2 regions of the Arthrobacter sp. P1_H7 genome follow, and region 2 is predicted to be linked to the other one. Evidence: riboswitches for the same ligand, from Rfam matches in the RefSeq annotation. Region 2 holds a riboswitch; the other holds the start of a gene.

Region 1 (10,743 bases), on a different contig from region 2:
GACCCCGTCCTGGAACAACACATGCTCGAGGACATGCGGCCCGCGGAGGGCGGCAGCCAGATCGTCATGGGCCAGGAACGGCTCGACGACGTGCTGCGCTCGGTGCGGTCCGCCGTCGACGCCGCGGCCGCCGCCAACCGCCAGGCCGTGCTCGTCTGCGCCCCCGCGCTCCGGCCCGCCATCTACCGCCTCGTCGGCGCGCAGCCGGGATCCGTGCCCGTGTTGTCCTACCGCGAGGTGACCTCCGCCAATGTCCGGATCGAAACAGTAGGAGTGGTGCGCCATGCCGAACCGCTATCGGCTTAAGGGAGCCTCGCTCGAGGAAATCCGCCGCAAAGCAGAACAGCTGTACGGTCCGGCGGCCCGGATCGTGTCCGCCGAACGCGTCAGCAGCCCCGGAATCGCCGGGCTCTTCGCCCAGGACCGCTACGAGGCCATGATCGAGATCCAGTCCAAGCACGAGGTCGTCACCGGCGAGGTAGTGCCCGACGCCGACATCCTGGCCGGGGCCGAACCCGACTCGGTGACTGGTGGTCCCGCCAGGGAGACCGCCGCCGGAGCGGCTTCCGCGGGCACTGTTACGGGCGGCGTGCCCCCCGCCGGGAAGTACGACGCCGGAACCGCGGCGGCAGCATCGGCCCCGCCGGCGGCCCGGAACTCAGCGCCGACGGGCCCGGCCGGAGGGCCGGCACGGCCCGCCGCCCCGTCCCATCACCTGCAGGGCGCCGCCATCGCCGCACTCCTGGAAGAAGCGGACGCCGCTGAGCTGAGCCTGCACCGGCCCGCTCCCGCCGGTGTATCCACCGAATCGCGGGACTTCGCCGAGCTGCTGGAACAGCTCGGGGCCGGGCTCCGGACCCCGGCAGAACCGGCGCCCGCCCCCGGGCAGGCCGCCGCCGCGAGCCCCGCGCACCCGGCCCCCGCCGCCCGTAACTCGGCAGAACCGGCGCCCGCCGCCGTCGGGAGCCCCGCGCACCCGGCCCCCGCCGCCAGCACCGCCGCCGCGCCGGGCAGGGCTGCGGATGCTCCGGCTCCGCTGACCGGCGTCGGCGATCTCGTGGTCCTGGTCGGGCTGGGGGAGGACGCGATGGATGCCGCCCTGGCCATGTCCATGGCGTCCGGGGGCGCCGATGTGCGGACCGCCGGCGAGCTCTCCGCCTATGGCCACCTGCACGTCGACGGACGTCAAAGCGCCACGGCCGCGCGCGCCCACGCCGTGGTGACGGAGCGCACCGTCCTGGTCGCGTTCGGACTGGGCAAAGCCCGCAACGCCCTGGCCCGGGTGCAGTCAGTGGCGGCGCTCTCCGCCGACCAGGTCTGGGTAGTAGTCGACGCCGGACGCAAGCACGAGGACACGGCGCGCTGGGTCGGTGTGCTCTCCGCCCAGCTCAACGTGACCGCTGTGGCGGTGGTGGGCGCGTCGGAGACCGGGTCACCTGAAAGCGTCAACGGACTGGCACTGCCCGTGGGCTGGATCGACGGGCGCCCCGCCGGGCCGGAACCGACATGGCAGAACCGGCGGGAATCGTACGATGCTCCCCGGGCCGAAGGGTAGATTGAGAAGATGCTGGTACTTACACGCAAGCCGGGCGAACAGATCATGATCGGCGACGGCATCGTCATCACTGTTCTGGAAGGCCGCGGCGACGGTGTTCGGATAGGCATTGAGGCGCCCAGGGGTGTGCCGATCCAGCGCCGGGAAGTCATCGAAGCCATCGCGGCTGCGAACCTCGCGGCGGCGGAAGCGGGCCCGGACGCCGAGGATGCGCTGCGCGGACTCATGCCACCGCGCGCAACTCCCGCCGACGGCTGAGGACCCGCTCCGGATCAGACGTGGTCCCCGCCGAGATACTGGGCCAGAAGCGGCTGGGCTGAACGCCGGACCACGGCCAGGGACCGCTCCAGGTTTCCGCCCGTGGTCAATTGGTCCAGCAGCCCGGCCGTGCCCGCCGGGCCGGGGCGTCCCGGCATCGGGAGGTTCCGCAGTGCCTCCTCGTTCACGCTGGAAGCCTCGCCCAGCCGGGCCAGGAGTGTGTGCAGCGTGTCCAGATGCTCGCGCAGGATCTCGGGCCAGGGCCCGGCGGGCGCGGCCGCAACCAGTTCGACGAGCGTGGTCTGTGCCGGCAAACCCCATTCGGCCGCCACGGCAGCAGATTCGACGCTCCGGGCCAGGGCCTCGAAGCGTAGGCGGTCCAGCACGGTTTCAATCTCGGAGGCCATGAAGTTCAGCCATTCCAGATTCCCGGCCACGACATGCAGACGCTGCGTTTCCAGCCTGAAGAGGAGCAGCTCCAGCTGCCGCCGCTCCTGCCACAGTGCCGCGGAGAGATCACTTGCGCTCATGGGCCCCATTCTCTTTCCGCCCTGTGAATCACAGCTTCGGGGCGGTCACCGCATTTTTCGCACAGCTTTTCCCTGAGGGTACACGCAGATCTTGGAACAGGTGATAAGTTTCCTCCATGGGTGCTGCGCCCTACTTGCGAACGCTGACTCCTATGGGGGGAGCACCGGTCGGTTTTGGGTGCGGCTCTCGGCGTTTTAAGGGTCGAGGACCCTTCGGATCCGGTCTCATGGGGGGACACAGTATTGAATCGCGTGGAACGCAACGAGATGGTCACGCAGCACCTTCCGCTGGTGGGGTATCTCGTCTCAGATTTGTGCTCGAAGGCGTCACACCTTTCTCGCGATGATTTGGCTTCAGCCGGCGCTATTGCCCTGATCACCTCGGCCGATTCGTTCGATCCAGGCCTCGGTGTGCCGTTCGGTGCTTTCGCGCGCAGGCGCATCCTTGGTGCCTTCGCGGACGAGATGCGGGCCAGCGACTGGGCCACCCGATCCGCCCGCCGGCGGATCAAGGAAACCATGTCCGTGCAGGAAACCCTGGCGTCGGCCCTGGGCCGCACCCCCACTGTGGACGAGATCGCCTCCGCCCTGGGTGTCCAGCAGAGCGTTGTGGAGGCCGCGCTCGCGGATGCCTCACGCACATTGACGCCCCTCGACGAGGCCGTCGTGGATACCTTGGCGGCCGAAACCCTGACGCCGGAACACTCTGTGCTCGCGGACGAACGGCTCCAGTACCTGCGGGCCGCCGTGAAATCCCTCCCGGAACGGATGCGCTACGTGGTGGAGGAGATCTACTTCGGCGACCGGACGGTCAAAGACCTCGCCGCGGAACTCGGATCCACGCACGCAGCGGTGTCCCAGCAGCGTTCGGAGGCCATCCGGCTCATGCGTGACGGCCTGACCGCCCACTACGCCGACGACCCCGAGCAGCCGTTCCAGCCCCAGTCCCGGATCACCCCGAGGCGGCGCAACGACTACCTCACCCAGCTGTCCGATTCCACCTCCGGCGGCATCACACGGGCCGTGTTCCCCCGGGGGCCCATCCTCAACGAGGCCGTCTAAACCGCCCCAAAAACGGTTAGTAAGCCGACTTAGTAAGCTGACCGAGAAATTCCTCCCAGAACCGTCGCGGCCCGGCGCCGCCCTGCGGTAGCGTCGGAAGCATCGGCCGGGGTGCCAGCAAGCGGCACGCGCGGCCCGCACGGCACCGGTTCTATCGAGGAGGATTCATGAAAGCATCACCCACATTGACGACCAACCTGCAGGCAGTCCTGGTGGACCTGATCGAACTCCACGTTCAGGGCAAGCAGGCACACTGGAACATCGTCGGGACCAACTTCCGGGACCTTCACCTCCAGCTGGACGAGATCATCGACGCCGCCCGGGGATTCGCGGACGACCTCGCCGAGCGCATGCGTGCCCTCCACGCCCTCCCGGACGGCCGAAGCTCCACGGTTTCCAAGTCCACCGCACTGGCCGAGTTCCCGGCGGGCCTGATCAACACGAAGGACGCCATCGAGCGGATTGTCGCCGCGCTTGAGGCGGCCGTCGGCACCATGCGCAAGGTCCATGACGAAGTGGACGAGGAAGATCCCACCACCGCGGATCTGCTGCACGAGTTCATCGCCAAGTTTGAGCAGTACGCCTGGATGGTGAATGCCGAGACCATGCGGGCCGGCGCCGGGTATCCTCCCGGCGCCGGACGCTCGTGTTTAAGCGGCGGAACCCCGTGACGCTGACGGCGGCCGCTGAGCCCTATTTGGCCTTCGGCACCGACCGTAGGACGACGGCGGCCAGGACACAGGCCCCGGACATCAGGACCAGCGCAATTGACGCCGTGACGTGCACGCCCGAGTCGAAGGCGGTGCGCGCGGCCGCCGTCACGGCCTCCGCCAGAGGCGCCGGCAGCATCCGGGCCAGATCCACAGCGCCGGCCAGGGTTTCACCGGCCTGGCTGGTAGCCGCGGCCGGGGCGAGCTCGGACACGCCCGCGGGGAGCCGGAGATTGCCCTGGTAGGAGGCAGTCAGGATTGAGCCGAGGATCGCCGTTCCCAGCAGGGACCCCACTTCGTAGCCGGTCTCGGAGATGGCGGCGGCGGCCCCCGACTTGTCGGCGGGCGCGGCGCCCAGGATCAGGTCATTGGAGATCGTCTCCGCCGCGCCGACCCCCAGGCAGAGCACCAGCAGGGCGGCAAGGAGGAGCGACGGGCCTTGGCTGTGGTCGCCGAATGCCACCAGGAAATAGCCCGCCGCGCTCAGCAGCAGGCCGCCGGCCACCACAAAGCCGGGCCGCACCTTGCGCACCAGCGGGACCACGAGCAGCCCTGCTACGACTGTGGCGATGAGGGCCGGGACCATGGCGACGCCGGACGCCGAGGGGGACTGGCCTTCCAGCAGCTGCAGGTGCTGGGCCAGGAAGAGAATGAAGCCATTGAAGGAGAATAGTGCCAGGACGTTGGCCACGATGGCCGTACTGAAGATCCGGTTGCCAAACAGGCTGACATCGAGCATCGGCGCGGTGCTTTGGTCTGTCCTGTGGGCTGCACTGTGGCCTCTGGCCAGGTTGCGCTGCCGCCGGATGAACACATACCCCATGAGCAGGCCGGTTCCGATGCTCGCGAAGGCCTCGGGAGCAGGCCCGTGGGTGGCGAGGGACTTGATCCCGTAGACCACCGGCACCATGACCAGCAGGGACAGGACAATGCTGGGCACGTCCACCCGGCCCGGCTGCGGGTCGCGGGATTCCGGGATCAGCGCCGGGCCGAGCAGCAGCAGGGGCAGGATGATCGGTACCGCGACCAGCAGGACGGCGCCCCACCAGAAGTGTTCCACCAGCCAGCCGCCGGCAATCGGGCCGAGGGCGGCGCCGCCGGAGAAGCCTGCGGCCCAGATCGCCACGGCCAGCCTGCGCCGGTTGGGCTGCGGAAAGATGTTCCGGATCAGTGACAGCGTGGACGGCATGAGCATGGCGCCGAACAGGCCAAGCCCGGCGCGGCCGGCGATCAGCCATTCGGCGCTCGGCGCGAACGCCGTCACGGCCGACACCGCGGCGAAACCCGCGCTGCCGACGAAGAGCAGCCGGCGCCGGCCGATCCTGTCGCCCAGGGAGCCCATCGCAACCAGGAGCCCGGCCAGGACCAGGGGATAGGCGTCGACGATCCAGAGCAGTTCGACGCCGGAAGCGGTCAGGCTGCTGGCGATGGCCGGCAGGGCGAACGTGAGCGCGGTGTTGTCCACGGCCACGAGCAGGACGGGGAACATCAGCAGGGCCAGGGCGACCCAGTCACGCCACGGTGCCCGGGGGGCGGTGGTCGCCGGAGTGCTGGTGGCTGGGGTGATCGATGCGATGCTCATGAACGTAACTATACCGTCTGGACGGTACAGTTAAGAAATGCGCGGCCGGACAGGCATGATGGGAGGCATGCCCAGGAAACCCGTCGCCCGCGAGGCCGTACTCGATGCCTTCGAATCCCTGCTCATCGAAGTCGGCGAACGCGCCGCGACGCTCGACGCCGTCGCGCGCCGGGCCGGCGTCTCCAAGGGCGGCCTGCTCTACCACTTCCCGACCAAGGAGGCGATGATCGCGGTCCTGCTGGAACGGCTGGACCGGCTTCTGGCCGCGGATGTTGCGGCCATGGCGGCAGCCCCCGAGGGGGCGGCGGCATACTTCATCAAGTCCTCGGTGTGGGCGGACACGCCTATGGACCGGGTCTTCGTGGCGGCCACGCGGCTCGCCGAGGTGGCACACGGGGAAACCCTCCGCCGCTTCGCCGCCGGCCAGGCGAGCTGGCTGGAACTGCTGGCGGCCGACGTCGGGCCAGCCATGGCGAAGGCCGTCCTGTACATGGGGGACGGGCTGTACTTCAACGCGATGCTGACCCGCGGCCCCGGCGGGCCCCTGCCGGAAGTCGAAGCGGACGTCCAGGGCCTGCTGGCCGCCGTCGAGCGCCTGCGCGGCTGACGCCCCCCCCCCGAGCCCAGCCACCCCCGCCGAAGTCGCCGGACGCCTCCGGGCTCGCCGGAAAGTTGCGGCGACCCCGGACGTTTCCGGCGAATTCGCGCCGCCGGATTTCCCGGCGGGCGGCTCGACGGCCGTAACCTGGGTCCGCCGCCGGGAGGGAGTTTGCGGACGCGCGCCCGGCATAGGACAATGAGAGCTGTGACTGTTGTCACCCCCAATTGAATACGCCTTTGATCTGCGGCGGGAGAGTCCTGCAAGTAGGTACAAGCAGGCGCCGTAGGAGCAAACCCTCCCCAGGAATCTCTCAGGCCCATGTACCGCCGCGGCAAGGCATCTCTGGAAAGTAGCAGGCGTGTCCCAGACATGCTGTGCTCACCGACGGTGCAAGCGGAGCCTTGAAACGCAGGCTGCGCGGAAACTCTCAGGTCCAATACAGAGCGGGGAGGAACCCGAATCAATGTGGCGTACCCTGCGCCGCCTGAGTTATGGAGTTCCTTGTGACTGTTACCCCAGCCTCCACGTCCTTCGTTGACCGGCACATCGGCGCGCGCCGCCAGGCCGACGTCGACGCCATGCTGAAGGCTGTCGGCTACGACACCGTCGACGCCCTGGTGGACACCGCCGTTCCGAAGGATATCCGTCAGGACGCCGACCTCGCGCTCGCCGCGGCCCTGAGCGAGGTCGAAGTCCTCGCCGAGCTGCGCAAGCTGGCGTCGAAGAACAAGACCGCCGTGCAGATGATCGGGCAGGGCTACTACGACACGCTCACCCCGCCGGTGATCCGCCGCAACATCCTCGAAGCCCCGGCCTGGTACACCGCGTACACGCCCTACCAGCCGGAGATCTCCCAGGGCCGGCTCGAGGCGCTGCTGAACTTCCAGACCATGGTCCAGGACCTCGTCGGCCTGCCGATCGCCAACGCCTCCCTGCTGGACGAAGCCACCGCCGTCGCCGAGGCCGTGCTGATGATGCGCCGCGCCAACAAGAACAAGGCCGCCCACGACGGCAAGACCGTCCTGGACGCCGACTGCCTGCCGCAGACCATCGCGATCGTCAAGGGCCGCGCCGAAGCCCTCGGCTTCGAGGTCGAGGTCGCCGACCTCTCCAAGGGCCTGCCCGACGGCGTCATCAACGGCGTCGTCCTGCAGCAGCCGGGCGTCTCCGGCCGCGTGTTCGACCACACCGCCGTGATCGCCGACGCCAAGGAACGCGGCGCCCTCGTCACCGTCGCCGCAGACCTCCTCTCCCTGACCCTCATCACGTCCCCGGGCGAGCAGGGGGCTGATATCGCCGTCGGCTCCGCCCAGCGCTTCGGCGTGCCGCTGTTCTTCGGCGGCCCGCACGCGGCCTACATGGCCGTGCAGAAGGGGCTCGAGCGCTCCATGCCCGGCCGCCTCGTGGGCGTCTCCAAGGACAACGCCGGCGTCCCGGCCTACCGCCTGGCCCTGCAGACCCGCGAGCAGCACATCCGCCGCGAGAAGGCCACCTCCAACATCTGCACCGCCCAGGCCCTGCTGGCCATCGTGGCTTCCTTCTACGCCGTCTACCACGGCCCGGACGGGCTGAAGGCAATCGCCCAGTCGGTCCACGTCCACGCCAAGACCATCGCCGCCTCCCTGAAGGCCGCCGGCCTGGACGTGCTGCACACCTCCTTCTTCGACACCATCACCGTCTCGGTGCCGGGCCGGGCAGCAGAGATCATCGCGGCAGCCGACGCCAAGGGCGTCAACCTGCGCGCCATCGACGCCGACACCGTCGGCATCTCCGCCGATGAGGCCACGACGGTGGGAGTCGTCGCCGACGTCATTGCCGCGTTCGGCGCGTCCGTGACAGACACCACTGAAGGCTTCGGCCTGGACCCCGCCGTCGAGCGCACCTCCGACTACCTCCAGCACCCGGTGTTCAACACGCACCGTTCCGAGACGCAGCTGCTGCGTTACATCCGCCGCCTCTCGGACCGTGACCTGGCCCTGGACCGCACCATGATCCCGCTGGGTTCGTGCACCATGAAGCTGAACGCCACGGCCGAGATGGAAGCCATCTCCTGGCCGGAGTTCGCCTCGATCCACCCCTTCGCCCCGGAATCCCAGACCGCCGGCTGGCGTGAACTGATCGAGGACCTCGAGGCCCAGCTGACCGAGATCACCGGCTACGACCAGGTCTCCATCCAGCCCAACGCCGGCTCCCAGGGCGAGCTCGCCGGGCTGCTGGCGATCCGCGGCTACCACTTCTCCCGCGGTGACGAGCAGCGCAACATCTGCCTGATCCCGGCGTCCGCGCACGGCACGAACGCGGCCTCCGCCGTGCTGGCCGGCATGAAGGTCGTGGTCGTGGCCACCGCCTCCGACGGCACGATCGACCACGCGGACCTGACCGCCAAGATCGAGCTGCACAAGGACGCCCTGTCCTGCATCATGATCACCTACCCCTCCACGCACGGGGTGTATGACGCCGACGTCCGCGAGGTCTGCGACGCGATCCACGCCGCCGGCGGCCAGGTCTACATCGACGGCGCCAACCTCAACGCCCTGGTCGGCCTGGCCCAGCCCGGCATGTTCGGCGGCGACGTCTCGCACCTGAACCTGCACAAGACCTTCTGCATCCCGCACGGCGGCGGCGGACCCGGCGTCGGCCCGGTCGCGGCCAAAGCCCACCTGGCCCCGTTCATGCCGGGCAACGCGGCGGACCCGGCCAACGGCGCCGACGGCACCCCGATCTCCGCCTCCCGCTACGGCTCGGCCGGCGTGCTGCCGATCTCCTGGGCGTATGTGAAGCTCATGGGCGGCCGCGGCCTCACCGAGGCCACCAAGTCGGCCCTGCTGGCGGCGAACTACATCGCGGCCCGCCTGAACGACTCCTTCCCGGTGCTCTACACCGGCGAAGGCGGCCTCGTGGCGCACGAGTGCATCCTGGACCTGCGCGAACTCACGGCCAAGACCGGCGTGACCGCCGAGGACGTGGCCAAGCGCCTGATCGACTACGGCTTCCACGCCCCGACCCTGGCGTTCCCGGTGGCCGGCACCCTGATGGTGGAGCCCACCGAATCCGAGGACCTCGGCGAGATCGACCGCTTCATCACGGCCATGGTCGCCATCCGCGCCGAGATCGACCAGGTGGCCCACGGCGACTTCACCGTGGAGCACAGCCCGCTGCGCAACGCCCCACACACGGCCGCCGCCGTCATCAGCACCGACTGGACCCGCGAGTACCCGCGCGAACAGGCCGTCTTCCCGGTCCACACGCTCAAGCAGGACAAGTACTTCCCGCCCGTCGGCCGCATCGACGGCGCCGCCGGGGACCGCAACCTGATCTGCTCGTGCCCTCCCCTCGAAGCCTTCGAAGACCACACAGACGACTCCGCCAACTAAGGACAGCCAACGATGACTGAGAACTGCACGGCACTTTACGAAGAGCACAAGAAGCTCGGCGCCTCCTTCACGGACTTCGGCGGCTGGCAGATGCCGCTGAAGTACAGCTCCGAACTCGCCGAACACCACGCCGTCCGCAAGTCCGCGGGCCTGTTCGACCTCTCCCACATGGGCGAAGTCTGGGTCACCGGCCCCGACGCCGCCGCCTTCCTGGACTATGCCCTCGTCGGCAAGATCTCCGCGATGGCGATCGGCAAGGCCAAGTACTCGCTGATCTGCAACGAGGACGGCGGCATCATCGACGACCTCATCACCTACCGCCGCCCCTCAGCAAAAGATGACGAACAGAAGTTCCTCGTGGTCCCCAACGCGGGCAACGCCAAGGTAGTCGCCGAGACCCTCGCCGAACGGGCTGGGTCCGGAAAAGACGGCGGGTTCGACGTCACCGTCCGTGACGCGTCCGCCGAGACCTCGCTGATCGCCGTGCAGGGACCCAAGGCCCAGGAGATCCTGCTGCGCCTGGTCCCCGCCGCGCAGCACGAGCTCGTCACCGGCCTGAAGTACTACGCTGCAGTGGATGTCCCGTTCATGTTCGGCGGAGCCAGCCAGGACCTCCTGCTGGCCCGCACGGGTTACACCGGTGAAGACGGCTTCGAAATCTTCGTCGCGAACGACGACGCCGCCGCCCTCTGGCAGGCACTCGTCGCCATCGCCGAGGACGGCGAGCTGACCCCCGCCGGGCTCGCGTCCCGCGACTCGCTCCGCCTCGAGGCCGGTATGCCGCTCTACGGCAACGAGCTCTCCCTCGAAGGCGATCCGTTCGCCGCCGGCCTGGGCCCCGTCGTCGCGCTGTCCAAGGAAGACGACTTCATTGGCAAGGCTGCTCTCGCCGCCAAGAAGGAAGCCGGCGCCGGCGCCACCACGGGCCGCAAGCTCGTCGGGCTCAAGGGCCTCGGACGCCGGGCCGGCCGCGGCCACTACCCGGTCCTCAAGGACGGCAACGTCGTCGGTGAGGTCACCTCCGGCCAGCCCAGTCCGAGCCTCGGTTACCCGGTCGCGATGGCCTACGTC
Region 2 (10,743 bases):
ATCACGTCCACACATCGCGGGTGAGCCCGGATTTTACGTGGACGGGAAGGTGGGCACGTCCGGCCACCGGCGGGCGGCAATGGATTTGGCACCCAGCCCTGCCAACGCGATGACCAGAGCCAGCAAGATTTTGGAAGCTGCTCCGCCCTCGGGTCCAAGTGTTGCCGCCAGGATTTGCCGACTCATTAACAGCATCTCCTGCAGGTCGCCAGCCAGGATACGGGTCCCCAGGACGTAGTTGACCGAGATGAACAGGGCGGGAACCAACCACAACAGGGCAAGGTTCGCGGCCCACACCGCGGCCCGCCGCGCAGGACGAAGGCCGCACCATGCCAGGGCGCAACCAACGAGGATGGCCGGAATCCAGTGAGCCGCGGACGGCACTGCCGCGGGGACGTTGATGTGCCCAACGAAGCCGATAACCCACTCCACCGTCCACGAAGCGAACGGCACCGCCACGAGTCCGGCGGCCAATGCCGCCAGGCTCCGGGACCTTGAACAGAGCAGCAGGTGCGCCACGAGGGCCGCAGCGAGGGAGGCGGTCACGCCCGCGAGTAACCCGGCGAAGTAGAGGCTCGCCGTTGTTCCGCCCGTCAAGCCGCCGTCGAGCACTGTGAAGGACTGGACGGCCGCCGTGAACTGAACCACCAGAACGCCGGCTGCCGCGCACCACGTCACCAGTCGCCGTCGGGCGGGGGACCAGATGCGCACCGCGAGTCCGGCCGCCGCACCTCCTACGGTGAGGAGGGCCACGATCGTGGTGAGTTCGTACTGGCTTAGCGGCAGTAACGACACAGGCATCTGGTCTGGAACGACCTCTGCGCCCCACAAGTTCTGCAACGGGAGCTGTGCGCCGGATACCAGCCAAGGGCCCAAGCCGAGCAATCCTGCCAGGATCCCGATCAGACACCCCCAAGCGGCATCCCCGGCGGGAGTCCTGCTTGGTGGTCTGCTGGGGGCTGCCTGTTCCATCGCTTGATCCGGAAGGCTCACGGAGGCTCCTTGCGTATGAGCGCTCTGGCGGGACGCGCATGAAAATGTAAAGTATCCCGTTCAGAATAAGGCGCCGAATGGACTAACGGCGAAGAGCTCCCGCCGTCGTCCGCGGGAACAGCGACTCAATTGAAATAAATTTTGCATCCTGCCCGGGAACCGGATAAATTGTGAGCTGTGTCACCGACCAGTGGCACAGCTTATGATCTGCGGCGGGAGAGTCCTGCCGGTACGTTCAGCAGGCGCCGTAGGAGCAAATCCTCCCCAGGAATCTCTCAGGCCCACGTACCGCCGCGGCAAGGCAACTCTGGAAAGCAGTCCGGGCAACCGGGCTCACCGACGGTGCAAGTGGCGCGCTGCTATCAGCAGGGCAAAACGGAAACTCTCAGGTCCAATACAGAGCGGGGAGGAACCCGAATCATCGTGGCGTCTTGATGCCACCTGAATTATGGAGTTCCTCTCATGACGGTTCAATCGTCCCCGTCCACCTTCGCAGACCGCCACATCGGCGCCCGCCGCCAGGCCGACATCGACACCATGCTCAAGGCCGTCGGCTACGACAGCGTTGATGGCCTCGTTGACAACGCGGTCCCCGATTCCATCCGCCAGGAAAAGCCCCTCACCCTGGACAGCGCCCTCAGCGAAGTCCAGGTGCTGGCCGAACTGCGCAAGCTTGCCTCCAAGAACAAGACGGCCGTGCAGATGATCGGCCAGGGCTACTACGACACCGTCACCCCGCCGGTGATCCGCCGCAACATCCTCGAAGCCCCCGCCTGGTACACCGCCTACACCCCGTACCAGCCGGAAATCTCCCAGGGACGCCTCGAGGCGCTGCTGAACTTCCAGACCATGGTCCAGGACCTCACCGCGCTCCCGGTGGCCAATGCGTCCCTCCTGGACGAGGCCACCGCGGTTGCCGAGGCCGTGCTTCTCATGCGCCGCGCCAACAAAAACAAGTCCGCTGCCGGGGCCAAGACCGTCCTCGACGCCGACTGCCTCCCGCAGACCATTGCCATCGTCAGGGGCCGAGCGGAGGCGCTGGGCTTCGAGGTGCAGGTCGCTGACCTCTCCGCCGGTCTGCCCGACGGCGACATCAACGGTCTCGTCCTCCAGCAGCCGGGCGTCTCCGGCCGGGTGTGGGACCAGTCCGGCGTGATCGCGGAGGCCAAGGAACGCGGCGCACTGGTCACCGTGGCGGCGGATCTGCTTGCCCTGACCCTGATCACCCCTCCGGGTGAGCAGGGGGCGGACATCGCCGTCGGCTCCACGCAGCGCCTGGGCGTGCCGCTGTTCTTCGGCGGCCCGCACGCCGCGTACATGGCGGTGCGCGAGGGCATGGAACGCACGCTCCCCGGCCGCATCGTAGGCGTCTCCAAGGACAACGCCGGCGTCCCGGCCTACAGGCTGGCCCTGCAGACCCGCGAGCAGCACATCCGCCGTGAGAAGGCCACGTCCAACATCTGCACCGCGCAGGCATTGCTGGCCATCGTGTCCTCGTTCTACGCCGTTTACCACGGCCCTGACGGGCTGAAAGCGATCGCCGAGACCGTCCACAACAACACCCGCGCCCTCGCCGCCACGCTGAAGATCGTCGGCCGCGAACTGGCGAGCGACTCCTTCTTCGATACCCTCACGGTCCGTGTGCCCGGCAAGGCCGCCAAGGTCATCGCCGCCGCCGAGGCCCGGGGCATCAACCTGCGGCTCATCGACGCGGACACAGTTGGCGTGTCCGTCGATGAAACCACGACGCCGGAGGTCCTCTCCGCGGTCGTCGTCGCCTTTGGCGCCGGTCCGGTGGTGGAGGCCAAGGGGTTCGAGCTGCCCGAGACGGTGCTGCGCACCTCCGAATTCCTGCAGCACCCGGTCTTCAACACGCACCGTTCCGAAACCCAGCTGCTGCGCTACATCCGCCGCCTCTCGGACCGTGACCTGGCCCTGGACCGCACCATGATCCCGCTGGGCTCCTGCACCATGAAGCTGAACGCCACGGCCGAGATGGAAGCCATCTCCTGGCCGGAGTTCGCCTCGATCCACCCGTTCGCCCCGGAATCCCAGACCGAGGGCTGGCGGGAACTCATCGGCGGTCTCGAGGCTGACCTCGCCGAAATCACGGGCTACGACCAGGTCTCCATCCAGCCCAACGCCGGCTCGCAGGGCGAGCTCGCCGGCCTGCTGGCGATCCGCGGCTACCACCTCTCCCGCGGGGACGCCCAGCGCAACGTCTGCCTCATCCCGGCTTCGGCCCACGGCACCAACGCGGCCTCAGCGGTGCTGGCCGGCATGAAGGTGGTTGTGGTGGCCACCGCCTCCGACGGCACGATCGACCACGCCGATCTTCAGGCGAAGATCGAGGCCAACAAGGACGCCCTGTCCTGCATCATGATCACCTACCCGTCTACCCACGGGGTGTACGACGCCGACGTCCGCGAGGTCTGCGACTCCGTGCATGCGGCCGGCGGGCAGGTCTACGTCGACGGCGCCAACCTCAACGCCCTCGTCGGGCTGGCCCAGCCGGGCAAGTTCGGCGGCGACGTTTCGCACCTGAACCTGCACAAGACCTTCTGCATCCCGCACGGTGGCGGCGGACCGGGCGTCGGCCCGGTTGCCGCTAAAGCGCACCTGGCGCCGTTTATGCCGGGGGACGCGAACAAGGCGCACGACGCCGGCGCTATCGAACCAGGAACTGGAGTTGCGATCTCCGCTTCACGTTACGGCTCGGCCGGCGTCTTGCCGATCTCCTGGGCCTACGTGAAGCTCATGGGCGGCCAGGGCCTCACCGAGGCCACCAAGTCCGCGCTGCTGGCGGCGAACTACATCGCATCCCGGCTGGATGAGCACTTCCCGGTGCTCTACACGGGGGAGAGCGGTCTGGTGGCCCACGAATGCATCCTGGATTTGCGGGGACTCACCGCCAGGACCGGCGTCACCGCCGAGGACGTGGCCAAGCGCCTCATCGACTTCGGCTTCCACGCCCCCACGCTGTCCTTCCCCGTGGCGGGCACCCTGATGGTGGAGCCCACCGAGTCCGAGGACCTGGCGGAGATCGACCGCTTCATCGAGGCGATGATCAGCATCCGCCGGGAGATCGACCAGGTCGCCCACGGCGATTTCACGGTGGAGAACTCCCCGCTGCGCAACGCACCCCACACGGCCGCCGCCGTCGTATCTTCCGACTGGGAGCGGGAGTACCCGCGCGAGCAGGCCGCATTCCCGGTCCACACACTCAGGCAGGACAAGTACTTCCCGCCGGTCGGGCGCATCGACGGCGCCGCCGGGGACCGCAACCTGGTCTGCTCCTGCCCGCCGCTTTCCGAATTCGAGAACTAAGGATCCCTGATGAGTGAGAATTACACCGCTCTCTACGAGCAGCACAAAAAAGCCGGCGCCTCCTTCACGGACTTCGGCGGCTGGCAGATGCCGCTCAAGTACGAATCGGAACTGGCCGAGCACCACGCCGTCCGCAACGCCGCGGGCCTGTTCGACCTCTCCCACATGGGCGAAGTCTGGGTCAGCGGCCCGGATGCCGCAGCGTTCCTGGACTACGCCCTGGCCGGGAAGCTCTCGGCGGTGGCCATAGGCAAAGCGAAGTACTCGCTGATCTGCCACGAGGACGGCGGCATCATCGATGACCTCATCTCTTACCGCCGTGGCGAGGACAAGTACCTCGTGGTCCCCAACGCCGGCAACGCTGCGGTGGTTACCGCGGCGCTGGCCGAACGGGCCGGTTCTGCCCAAGAAGGCCGGTTCGACGTGACGGTGGAGGATGTTTCCGCCGCGACCTCGCTGATCGCCGTCCAGGGCCCGAACGCAGAGGCCATTCTGCTGACCCTTGTCCCAGCCGAGCAACACTCGCTGGTCACCGAACTGAAGTACTACGCTGCGGTTGAAGTGCAGATCAACGGACAGGACCTGCTCCTCGCCCGCACCGGCTACACCGGCGAGGACGGCTTCGAAATTTACATTCCCAACGGGGACGCCGCCAGCCTCTGGGAAGCACTGCTGGAAACCGGCGCCAGCCACGGGCTCATCCCCGCCGGCCTGGCCTGCCGTGACTCGCTGCGTCTGGAAGCCGGCATGCCGCTCTATGGCAACGAACTCTCCCGCGAAGGCAACCCGTACGCGGCAGGCCTGGGCCCGGTCGTCTCGCTCGCCAAGGAGTCGGACTTCGTCGGCAAGGCCGCCCTGAGCGAGCTCAAGGCAGCCGGCGCAGGCTCCACGACGGGCCGCAAGCTCGTCGGGCTCAAGGGCCTGGGCCGCCGCGCCGCCCGCAGCCACTACCCGGTCCTCAAGGACGGCAACGTGGTGGGCGAAGTGACCTCCGGACAGCCCTCACCCACTTTGGGCTACCCCGTCGCCATGGCCTATGTCGACGTCGAACACGCCGCACCGGGCACAGCCCTGGACATTGACCTCCGCGGCAAGGCGGAGCCGTTCGAAGTCGTCGCGCTGCCGTTCTACAAGCGCCAAAAGTAGCCGGTCGCTGCTGGCTGAGCCTGCCGAAACCACATACGAACTTAAGGATTGAGATCAATGAGCAAAGTTGTAGCCGAACTGAAGTACTCCGCTGAACACGAGTGGGTTGCTGCCGACGGATCGGGCCCTGCAGGAATTGGGATTTCGGCCGTGGCCGCCGACGCCCTGGGCGACATCGTCTACGTGGACCTGCCCGAGGTCGGCTCCGCGGTGACCGCGGGGGAGACCTGCGGTGAGGTCGAATCGACCAAGTCCGTCTCGGACCTCTACGCCCCCGTCACCGGCGAGGTGGTGGAGATCAATGACGCCGTCGTTTCCGATCCGGCGCTGATCAACAGCGACCCGTACGGGGCCGGCTGGCTGTTCAAGGTCGCCGTGACCGAAGAAGGCCCACTGATGTCGGCCCAGGAGTACGCGTCCAAGAACGGCGGCGAACTGTGAGCGCCGCGACGGGTACCGTCGCGTTTGAGCAGGTCGTCTCCGCGAGCCTGGACGCGGACCTGTCCGCCCTGGATCCGGAGATCGCCGCGAAGATCGACGCCGAACTCACCCGGCAGCGGGACGGTTTGGAGATGATCGCCTCGGAGAACCACACCGCCAAAGCCGTGATGCAGGCGCAGGGTTCGGTGCTGACGAATAAGTACGCCGAGGGTTACCCGGGCAAGCGCTACTACGGCGGCTGTGAGCATGTTGACGTGGTGGAGCAGCTCGCGATCGACCGGGTCAAGGCCCTGTTCGGCGCGGAGTACGCCAACGTGCAGCCGCACTCGGGCGCGCAGGCGAACGCTTCGGTGATGCATGCCCTGATCCGGCCCGGGGACACCATCATGGGCCTGAACCTGGCGCACGGCGGGCACCTCACCCACGGGATGCGGATCAACTTCTCCGGCCGGCTCTACAACGTCATCCCGTACCAGGTCCGCGAGGAGGACCACCGGATCGACATGGCCGAGGTCGAGCGCCTGGCCCAGGAGCACAAGCCGGCGCTGATCGTTGCCGGCTGGTCCGCCTACGCCCGCCAGCTCGACTTCGCCGAGTTCCGCCGGATCGCGGACTCCGTCGGCGCGTACCTGATGGTGGACATGGCGCACTTCGCCGGCCTCGTCGCGGCCGGGCTGCACCCGTCCCCGGTCCCGCACGCCCACGTCACCACCTCCACCACGCACAAGACCCTCGCCGGTCCGCGCGGCGGCATCATCCTCTCCAACGACGCCGACATCGCCAAGAAGATCAACTCGGCGGTGTTCCCCGGGCAGCAGGGCGGCCCGCTGGAGCACGTGATCGCCGGCAAGGCCGTGGCCTTCAAGATCGCCGCGTCCGAAGAGTTCAAGGAGCGCCAGGAGCGGGTGCTGGCCGGCGCCCGGATCCTGGCCGAGCGGCTGGTCCAGCCGGATGTGACCGCGAAGGGGATCAACGTGATCTCCGGCGGCACCGACGTGCACCTGGTCCTGGTGGACCTGCGCAACTGCGAGCTCAACGGGCAGGAAGCCGAGGACCGCCTCGCGGAAATCGACATCACGGTCAACCGCAACGCCGTCCCGTTCGATCCGCGCCCGCCGATGGTCACCTCCGGGTTGCGGATCGGCACCCCGGCGCTGGCCACCCGCGGCTTCGGCGAGGCCGCCTTCGCCGAGGTGGCGGACATCATTGCTGAGGCTTTGACCGCCGACGCCGGCGCGGACCTGTCCGGGCTCCGCTCCCGGGTGGAGGCCCTCGCCGCCGCCCACCCGCTCTACCCCTCGGTTGCTAACCTCGCCTAGCGCTCAATGGGCGCATCATCGCACCGGTCCAGGGTCATTGGGGGGCCGGGACCGGTGCGGTGAGCCCCGCCTCTAGTCATTGACCATCATTCTCTTTCTCCGCGGAAGGTACGCATCATGGCAGTTGGAGTCTTCGACCTCTTTTCCATCGGGATAGGGCCGTCCAGTTCGCACACCGTTGGCCCCATGCGGGCCGCCGCCGTGTTTGCTGAAGAACTCAAGTCCCTCGGCAGGCTGGCGGAGGTGGCGTCGCTGCGGGTGGACCTTTACGGCTCGCTCGCTGCCACGGGCCACGGCCACGGCACGATGACCGCGATCCTGCTGGGCCTGGAGGGCTTCCACCCCGAGCAGATCCTCCCCGAGGAAGTGGAGGAGCGGCTGGCCGCGATCGCCGGGACCGGCACGCTGCAGTTGGGCGGGGCTGTGTCCCTGCCGTATGGGGTGAAGGACATCGTCCTGCGGCCGCTGACCATCCTGCCCCGGCACACCAACGGCATGACGTTCACGGTTTCCGGTGCCGACGGCGAGGCGCTGCACCAGGCCACGTTCTTCTCCGTCGGCGGCGGCTTCATTGTCCGTGAAGGCGAGGAGGACGCGGCGCAGCAGGAGCTCGACGAATCCAAGAAGGAACTGCCGTTGCCGTTCCGCACGGCCGCCGAACTGCTGGAACACTGCCGGAAGACCTCGCTGAGCATCAGCGAGGTGATGCGGATCAACGAAGAGGACAGCCGGACCGAGGCGGAGATCCGGGAAGGGCTGCTGCACATCTACTCGGTGATGGAAGGCTGCGTCGAGGTCAGCCTCAAACGTGAAGGGCTGCTGCCCGGCGGGCTCAAGGTCCGCCGCCGCGCCCCGGACTGGCACAAACGGCTCATGAAGGAAACCCTCGGCCAGGACCCCGACTACCGGGACCCGAAGTACTGGCAGGAATGGGTCAACCTGATCGCGCTGGCCGTGAACGAGGAAAACGCCTCGGGCGGGCGCGTGGTCACCGCCCCCACCAACGGCGCCGCCGGCATCATCCCGGCCGTGCTCTACTACGCGCTGCACTTCGCCCCCGGCATGGACAAGGCCACCCAGGCCGACCGCGACGAGACGATCGTCAAGTTCCTGTTGACCGCCGGCGCGATCGGGGTGCTGTACAAGGAGCAGGCCTCGATTTCCGGTGCGGAGGTCGGCTGCCAGGGCGAGGTCGGCTCGGCGTCCTCGATGGCCGCCGCGGCCCTGGCCGAAGTCATGGGCGGCACGCCCCAGCAGGTGGAGAACGCCGCGGAAATCGCGATGGAGCACAACCTGGGCCTGACCTGCGATCCGATTGGCGGGCTCGTCCAGGTCCCGTGCATCGAACGCAACGCGATCGCCGCCGCCAAAGCCATCAACGCCGCCAAAATGGCCCTCTGGGGCGACGGCACGCACCGGGTCTCCCTCGACGAGGTCATCGTGACCATGCGCGAAACCGGCAAGGACATGAGCTCCAAATACAAGGAAACGGCCATGGGCGGCCTCGCCGTCAACGTCGTCGAATGCTGAAGGAAAGAGAACTAATGACACTGGCACCAGAAGGCCGGAAGATGCTGCGCATTGAGCAGCGAAACGCGGCCACACCGGTGGAACGGAAGCCGGAATGGATCAAGGCCAAGGTCCAGATGGGCCCCGAGTTCGTCCAGCTCAAGAACCTCGTCAAGAAGGAGGGCCTCCACACGGTGTGTGAGGAGGCCGGCTGCCCGAACATCTTCGAATGCTGGGAGGACAAGGAAGCCACGTTCCTGATCGGCGGCTCCGAATGCACCCGGCGCTGCGACTTCTGCCAGATCGACACCGGCAAGCCCTCCCCCGTGGACATGTTCGAGCCCACCAAGGTGGCCCGCTCGGTCCAGGCCATGGCCCTGCGCTACGCCACCGTCACCGGCGTGGCCCGCGACGACCTCGCCGATGAGGGCGTCTGGCTCTACGCCGAGACGGTCCGCAAGATCCACGAACTGAACCCGGGCACCGGCGTCGAACTGCTGATCCCGGACTTCTCCGGCAAGCCCGAGCACATCGAGGCGATCTGCGACTCCAGGCCCGAGGTCTTCGCCCACAACGTCGAAACCGTGCCCCGGATCTTCAAGCGGATCCGCCCGGCGTTCCGTTACGACCGCTCCCTGGACGTCATCACCCAGGGCCGCAAGCTCGGCATGGTGACCAAGTCCAACCTGATCCTGGGCATGGGCGAGACCCGCGAGGAAATCTCCGAGGCGCTGCGGGACCTGCACGAGGCCGGCTGCGACCTGATCACCATCACCCAGTACCTGCGCCCCTCCGAACGGCACCTGCCGGTGGACCGCTGGGTCAAGCCGCAGGAATTCGTGGACCTGCAGAACGAAGCGGACCAGATCGGCTTCCTCGGCGTCATGTCCGGACCCCTGGTCCGTTCCTCCTACCGCGCCGGCCGGCTCTGGGCCACCGCGATGCGTAAGAAAGGCCGGGAAATCCCGGCCCAGCTCGCGCACATCGAAAGCTCCGGAAGCACCCGCCAGGAAGCCAGCACCCTGCTCGCGGCTACGGCCTGAACAACCCAACCCTGATGCCCAAAAACCTGATGCCCAAAAAATCTGATGTTCAGAGAGGACCAATGATGTTCCCCATCAGAATAGAAATCATCCCTTCCGCGGGGATCGTTGAGCGCGTCACGGACCTGGTGCCGTTGACCACGACGCTCACGGTGACGTGCCTGCCCCATCACGGCATCGAGCGGACCATGCGCACTGCCGTGCAGCTTGGTGTGCTGGGCTACACCGTCATCCCGCATCTCGCCGCGCGGACCCTGCATGACCGGGCCGAGCTGACCGGAATCCTCCGCGACTGCGATGCCGCCGGCATCCGCGAGGTGTTTGTCATCGGCGGGGACCGGAAGCAGCCGGCCGGCCCGTATGAGTCCGCCCTTCCTCTGCTGGAGGACATCGCGCAGTACTCCGGCGGGTTGATGCGGGCAGGCATTGCGGGCTACCCGGAGGGCCACCCCTTCGCCGGGCCCGTGGACGTGCTGGATGCGCTCCTGGCAAAGCAGCACCTGGCCTCGCACGTTGTGACCCAGATGTGCTTCGCTCCGGAGAAAATCCTTGATTATGCGGCGCTCCTGCGCCGCGAAGGCGTTGAGCTGCCCGTCTGGGCTGGGGTGGCAGGGTCCGTGCCCCGGACCAAGCTGGTCTCCCTGGCGACGCAGATCGGCGTCGGAAGTTCCCTGAAGTTCCTGAGCCGGAAGGGTCCGCTGGCCCGCAAACTCCTGAGCGGCGACCTCTACTCGCCGCAAAGCCTGGTGTCCAGGCTGGAAAGCCAGCCTGGCAACCTCGCGGGCATCCATCTCTACAGCTTCAACAGCCTTGACTCTGTTCCCGGCGGACCGGGTCAGGCGCCCACCTCAGCAGCACTCCAGACAGCATTGATTCGAGGAGCAGCACGTGACAACTGAAACCGTAACTTCCCACCAGGAACCGCATCTTGAGCGGCAGCTCAGCAACAGGCACATCCAGCTGAT

The links. A riboswitch is a leader RNA that binds a small molecule or an ion and turns the genes downstream of it on or off. The one in region 2 is predicted to bind glycine.
Region 1: linked by a shared signal. The riboswitch ahead of gcvP (aminomethyl-transferring glycine dehydrogenase) and the one ahead of gcvP (aminomethyl-transferring glycine dehydrogenase) in region 2 are both predicted to bind glycine.

Annotation. Positions count from the first base shown of each region.
Region 1 is NZ_JBFUCO010000019.1:3,359-14,101, reverse strand. It holds gene AC1DXI_RS17940 (flagellar biosynthesis protein FlhA) at 1-306, shown strand, start outside; gene AC1DXI_RS17935 (hypothetical protein) at 284-1,555, shown strand; gene AC1DXI_RS17930 (carbon storage regulator) at 1,565-1,813, shown strand; gene flgN (flagellar export chaperone FlgN) at 1,828-2,343, opposite strand; gene AC1DXI_RS17920 (sigma-70 family RNA polymerase sigma factor) at 2,596-3,405, shown strand; gene AC1DXI_RS17915 (Dps family protein) at 3,573-4,076, shown strand; gene AC1DXI_RS17910 (MFS transporter) at 4,099-5,697, opposite strand; gene AC1DXI_RS17905 (TetR/AcrR family transcriptional regulator) at 5,765-6,304, shown strand; glycine riboswitch at 6,536-6,634, shown strand; glycine riboswitch at 6,636-6,750, shown strand; gene gcvP (aminomethyl-transferring glycine dehydrogenase) at 6,790-9,672, shown strand; gene gcvT (glycine cleavage system aminomethyltransferase GcvT) at 9,685-10,743, shown strand, end outside.
Region 2 is NZ_JBFUCO010000010.1:49,020-59,762, reverse strand. It holds gene AC1DXI_RS11200 (hypothetical protein) at 34-801, opposite strand; glycine riboswitch at 1,197-1,294, shown strand; glycine riboswitch at 1,296-1,403, shown strand; gene gcvP (aminomethyl-transferring glycine dehydrogenase) at 1,456-4,320, shown strand; gene gcvT (glycine cleavage system aminomethyltransferase GcvT) at 4,330-5,466, shown strand; gene gcvH (glycine cleavage system protein GcvH) at 5,524-5,907, shown strand; gene glyA (serine hydroxymethyltransferase) at 5,904-7,226, shown strand; gene AC1DXI_RS11175 (L-serine ammonia-lyase) at 7,344-8,756, shown strand; gene lipA (lipoyl synthase) at 8,771-9,778, shown strand; gene AC1DXI_RS11165 (methylenetetrahydrofolate reductase) at 9,841-10,677, shown strand; gene cycA (D-serine/D-alanine/glycine transporter) at 10,667-10,743, shown strand, end outside.